Regions from separate parts of the Mesobacillus sp. S13 genome, predicted to be linked through region 2. Evidence: riboswitches for the same ligand, from Rfam matches in the RefSeq annotation. Region 2 holds a riboswitch; the other holds the start of a gene.
What was found. A riboswitch is a leader RNA that binds a small molecule or an ion and turns the genes downstream of it on or off. The one in region 2 is predicted to bind cyclic di-GMP.
Positions count from the first base shown of each region.

Region 1: linked by a shared signal. The riboswitch ahead of LGO15_RS21780 (OmpL47-type beta-barrel domain-containing protein) and the one ahead of LGO15_RS11235 (amidase) in region 2 are both predicted to bind cyclic di-GMP.

Region 1 covers NZ_CP084622.1:4,255,234-4,258,450, reverse strand. Annotated here, with positions in the region: gene csrA (carbon storage regulator CsrA) at 1-119, shown strand, start outside; gene LGO15_RS21785 (flagellin N-terminal helical domain-containing protein) at 265-1,032, shown strand; cyclic di-GMP riboswitch class I at 1,186-1,282, shown strand; gene LGO15_RS21780 (OmpL47-type beta-barrel domain-containing protein) at 1,358-3,217, shown strand, end outside.
Region 2 covers NZ_CP084622.1:2,185,474-2,188,690, forward strand. Annotated here, with positions in the region: gene LGO15_RS11225 (hypothetical protein) at 472-978, shown strand; gene LGO15_RS11230 (hypothetical protein) at 1,096-1,380, shown strand; cyclic di-GMP riboswitch class I at 1,681-1,778, shown strand; gene LGO15_RS11235 (amidase) at 1,820-2,713, shown strand.

The DNA of each region.
Region 1 (3,217 bases), 2.1 Mb from region 2:
AAGCCCCCAGAAATATAGAAATATTTCGTAAAGAAATTCTTGAATTAATTCAGGAGGAAAACCAGCAAGCTTCTAAAGACATTTCTAACCTGATTATTAATTTTAAGGCACAAAAATAAAAAAAGATTTAAAAACTATTAAACAAATATATTTGTTCGACGATAATAATAGTGTAAAGGGAAATGGGCGGCCGACATTATTTCCCTGAGCTAATCATTTCGGTTCACATGGATGTGGACCAAACATTCAAGGAGGAAAAAAATAATGAGAATCAACCACAATATCGCAGCGTTAAACACGCACCGCCAGTTAGGTAATGCTAACAACGCTCAAATGAAGTCGATGGAAAAGCTATCTTCAGGTCTTCGTATCAATCGTGCAGCTGATGATGCAGCTGGTCTATCCATCTCTGAAAAAATGCGCGGTCAGGTTCGTGGATTAGAACAAGCTTCTAAGAATGCTCAAGATGGTATTTCTTACATCCAAACTGCTGAAGGTGCATTGAACGAAGTTAGTGACATGCTAGTACGTTTGAAAGAATTATCAGTACAGAAAGCTAACGGCACATACAACACTGAAGATATTGCGAACCTCGATCTTGAAATGACCCAATTGGGAACTCAAATTGATAAGATCATTTCTGATACAGAGTTTAATGGAACTAACGTATTTGCTGGTACGATTGATATTGTAATTAGTGATGATGACACCGATGTATTTGCAGTAGGTCTCACTGTTGCAGCACAAACTTTATCATCTGCCTCTGCTACATCAGCCATTGAAACTTCTATTGATACTATCAATACTGCAAGGTCCACTTTCGGTGCGCATCAGAATCGATTAGAGCACACTATCAATAACCTAAACACTACTGCAGAAAACTTAACTTCTGCAGAATCACGTATCCGAGACGTTGATATGGCAAAAGAGATGATGAACCAAACTAAGAACTCTATCCTTGCTCAAGCTTCTCAAGCTATGCTTGCTCAAGCTAACCAACAGCCGCAGGGAGTTCTTCAACTTCTTCGTTAATTTTAAACTTATGAGGTTTGTCCAATGGACAAACCTCTTTTTCTGTTGATTAATAATTGAAGAGTAACTTCTTATAAATTTCTTAAAAATAAAACTTATGGGTATAAATACCTTTTAATATTGGGTCTATTGTATTATGATAAAGTGAAATACAAGTGAAAAAGGCAAACTATGGGAAACTATAGGACGCAAAGCCACGGGCCTGTTCTACCTTACTAGTTATTTTGGTGGATGGCAGCCGGTTGCCACAAGGATACATAGCGTATTTTCTATGGACCTTGTTAAGGTCTTTTTGTTTGCCCTTTTTTCGCAAAAGGAGAGAAATATGTTTAAGAGATTATTTAAATTCCCGTCTCTAGTAGTAGTTATGCTGCTAATCGCTCAATTGGTTTTGCCAATTGGATCAGCATTCGCTAACAATGCAAGCAGTATGCTACCCCCTACGGATCTCGCTTACGTGAATCCATCCCCTGAAGATGTAAAACTCACATGGAATACTGTATATGGAGCAACTGGCTATAATGTTTATGAAATTAAAGAAGGCCAGTTGATATTGCTTGGTACGGCCAAAACAAATATTTATAGCTTGAATGATCTTCCAGAAGGCAGTTATACCTATACAATATCCACTTTGAGCGGTGAGTTCGAATCTGGGCCATCGGCTCCGATAACTTTGGATGTTGTTTATCCTTCAATGGAAGCCCCGGCAAATCTGTCTTATAAAATCCAAAATGGTAATGATATTGTCCTTGATTGGAAATCATCTCAATATGCTCAAGAGTATTCTATTTTTGAAGTCTTGGAAAATGGTGAAAATAAGCTGCTTACGACCACGACTTCAAATAGTTACAAGTTTACGAACTCAGCAGCAGGCACATATACATATTCAGTATCTGCAGCTAACCCTTATTTCGGGGAATCGGTGCTTACAGATGCTATATCAGTTGAACTTATTCACCCGGTAATGACAAAGCCGGATAATCCGACTTTCACTATTTCTAACGGAACGGATGTAACCTTAAAATGGAGCAGTGTTCCTTTTGCGAAAGGCTATAATGTCTATCAGGTAATAGAAGGACAAAAGGTATTAAAAGAAACGGTTACAACAACAAACATAAAGTTAGTGAATAAGCCTGAGGGTGATTACAAATATATCGTTCATTCCTTCAGCGACCGCTTTGGTGAATCACAAGAAGGCAGTGAAATCTCACTAACGGTTAGTCCGGTAGTAATGCAGGCCCCTAATGCTACTGCAAAAGTGCAGAACTTTAATGATATTTATATTAGCTGGGATCGAGTTGACTATGCCGACAGCTACAAAGTCTATCAAATTGTTGATGGAGAAAAAGTGCTGAAGGATACAGTTACAAGAAATTATATAAACTATCAAAAACAAGAGAGTGGCGACTATCAATTTGAAATCCACTCATATAGCGACCGTTTTGGTGAATCAGAAGATAGTGCCAAGTTAACAGTTACAGTGGAAACATATGAACTTGATGCACCGCAAAATGGTGCTGTTAATGTTAAAAATGGTAATGATTTAACCCTGACTTGGGATTCTGTTGTCAATGCCAGCAATTATAATGTCTACCAAATCATAGACGGTGTTAAGGTTTTAAAAGATTCAATTACAGGAACAACTAAAACTTTCACTAATCTCCCAGAAGGGAATTATCATTATGAAATCTTTGCTTATAATGCTCGAATCGGAGAATCAAAAGAAGGGCTTGAAATCAGTACTGCTCTTGAACATCCAGATGTTGCCCCACCTACCAATGTAGAGTATTCTGTGACCAACCCAACTAGTTTCACATTGAGCTGGGATAAGGCTGAATATGCCAACAGCTATTATGTATATCAGATTCTTGATGGAGAAAAAGTCCTGAAAAGATTTGTTTCTGGTACAAGTATCTCTTATAGCAATTTGGAAGCTGGCCAATACAAGTATGAAGTATATTCGTATTCTTCCAGATTTGGTGAATCAAAAATCGGCAGCCCAGTAGAGGTTACCCTGGACGGATATGTGATGCCGGCTCCTGAAAATATAACATATTCAATTTCGAGTGGTAATGACATCAAGCTGCAGTGGGATGCTGTAGACTATGCAGCAAGCTACAAAGTTTATCAGGTTGTTGATGGAGAAAAAATTCTGAAGTCTTCGCCAAGATCAACATATGTTTAT
Region 2 (3,217 bases):
AATATAGATTTAAAAGAACCTAAAGTATAAAACAGCTGCTACGTAAGGAGTCTTTCCATGGATGCTTTCCTAATCATCGCCTTTACCTTCATTATTTCATTAATTTATTATGCTATAAACTTATACTTTCCAGATAAAAGCAGGCTGAAGTATTACATAGCTTTATCCTTCGGAATCATTGGTATATTTGGCTGGGCATATATATGGTTGGGGAATGGATGGTTATTAGCCGCTGTAGTTAGTACGATTTTATCTTACTTTCAGCTATATCATTGATTACCGCTTTCATTATAGACTTAATCTTTAGGAAGAAAAAATATCAATGAAAATAAAAATAATCATAAATCGATACATATTGTAACTGGAAATGAGGAGATGGATTTGCAACTCATTCCACCATTAGGTTCAGTGATTTATTTGATACATGGATTATTGTAATTAGGGGGCTGTATTCCAATAAATCGAAAGAAGTTGTTATTAGGTTTCATATTTCTTATAGGTATAGTTAGCTTTTGGGTTTGGTATTCCTTACCCAAAGAAATCAATCAAGCATTTGAAGGAATCGTTTACGGAGTTGGAAATAAAAGCAATCAATTAAATGAAGAAGTTACAATTACTATTAAAGGTAAATTGTATAGAAAAATTTTTAACCAAGATCGTTTTAAAGGAACCATAGATATAAAAGGAGAGTTGCCAAAAAATATTATCATTGATAAGAAGGAAGTAGAAGTGGTTTTTATTGAAAACGGCGGCTCTTTATTAATCGGGGATTCCCCCTACGGCTTTTTTTATATAAATAAGGATTTAAGTGAGCTAACTATTATCGTTTACGAACTGCTTGAGTCTGTAAGTGATAATGCCACATATGAATGGGACCCTAAAGGCGGGCTATTAATATCTGGACCTGCAACAAATAGAAAAGAAGCTTTAAACATATCAAACAAATTAATAGAGGATCTACTTAAACCACTTGAATAGATGTTTATTTGTAAAGTTTATATTTTAATTAAGGGTTCGATCATGCAAGAAGGATTGAGGAACAATTTGTTGAATGCCTTATTCAACAAACGGCTAAAAATATACGGAGGTATAGTTATGTGGGTAATATTTGGGGTCATTGCAATAGTAGCAACGTTTATAAATCTTTATATGTATTCAGCAGGGAAGGATTACAAGCTTGCGATGGCGATGGGATTATCATTTACAGCATTAACACTTTGTGCAGATTACAGTTATGTATCTCGGTGGGTAAAAGTAGAAGATTGGGCGGCTTTGGCGGATGTAGTACCTGGTATGGCAAGGGCATTATGGTTTTTGACGATTGTTTCGATCTTACTAAATATAGCACCTATATTTTTAGAAAGAATACGCAGGAAATAATGACTTTTTGTCCTTTCATTTATATAATGTGCAGGCCTTTATGAATAACAAAAGGTGCGTATATTCAATAACAAGGTATGCGCATTGAAGTTGTATGATACTATAAAAAAGTACTACGCCAACATGCAGTAACGGGTTCTCTTGTGAAGTGCCAACGTGAAAAAGCAATCCAATGCATGTTATTTTTATCCTACCCAATAATGTGAACAAGACTAAGTATTGTACTTTGTTTTTTGGAAATAGTTCAAAAAAATTGATTCCAATTGTTTTTAGGACAGGATATACTCAAATTAAATAAAAAACTGATAAAGGCAAACTTGTTGAAAGGCAAGGACGCAAAGCCATGGGCCTTAGTGTAAAGAGATATTTCCTTTGCATATGGTTGCCAGGTTGCCAGACTCCCAAAATGGTGTCTTGGCCATTATAAGGAGCGGAGAATATGAATATCAATAAATACCTCTTATTAAGTCTTGTCTTACTTATGGGTTTTGGTCCTCTTCAAACCCTTTCTCAACCCATTAAAGCTCATGCTAACGCAGGAGTTCCAACGGCAACATGGCTTTGGAATACTTCAACGATTGCTACGCAAGGAAACGAGATCCTTTCATTCGCAGGAAACAATCAAGTTAAGCAAATTTACCTTCAAGTTAATAAAGACATCCCTTTCAATACTTATAAAACATTTATTCAAAAAGCAACTGAAAAAGGCATAGAAATACACGCTTTAGATGGCTCACCACAATGGGTTTCCTCTAAAGGTTCTGCTTATTCTAAGGAATTCTTTAATTGGGTGGGGAACTACCAAAAATCAGCCTCACAGACACAAAGATTTACTGGTATTCATTTAGATATAGAGCCATACCTATATAGTGGCTGGAACTCTAAATTCAAGAATACTGTACTTGCATATCAAAATATTATCAATCATGCTGCTATTACTTCAGAACAACTTGGACTTACATTTGGAATCGATATTCCTTTCTGGTTTGATGAAATTGCCTACAGCAATACTTACGGGAAAGGTAATTTAGCTAATTGGGCGATTAAGACAACAAGCTTTACGACTATAATGGCATACCGCGATCAGGCTGCAGGAGGAAACGGAATTATTGAGCTAGTGAGAAATGAAGTACAATATGCTTCCTCTCTTGGCAAACCCATTGTGATTGGAGTAGAAACTGGCAAATCAGAAGAAGCCAATCTTGTTAGTTTTTATGAAGAAGGTGCTGCTCATATGTATAGTCAGCTTTCTTTAGTGAAGAGTGCGTATCCACAACCGGATGTGACTTTTGCCATTCATCATTTACACAGTTGGATGATAATGGCTCCCTAAGAACATTGGCAAAGGGATAAAAAAAATCACCTTTAGAAAAACCCGCTAAATACCTTATAAAGGTAATTAGCGGGTTTTTCACCTGATTTTGAGTATTAACTGCAGAATTTCTTGTGCCCCTACAGTTACGTCAATCGATTTACTAAGATAAATATGTAAATAAGGGACTATTTTTGAAGAAGAATTACTTCAAAACGAAAATCATTGAAAAATGTTTGACGAATCTAGCAACTACAATGTCATTGCACATGTAACAGCCAGAGATATGCACAAAATGCCGAAAATCCAGCTGGAAATAAGCGAATAACAGAGAAGAATGGGCTTCCATTCTTTTTTTATCGGTAATTTTTTAACTAATTTCATTCAAAAATCCTATTTTCTTTAGTAATTACGACTGTGATTGAAACAATAAAAAGAAGACATCTGGAATCGCCCCAACTTATGCAGTTCCTTAAAATCTGACCTTAACCAACCAGAGTGTTTCGTGTAATATTCTAATAATCG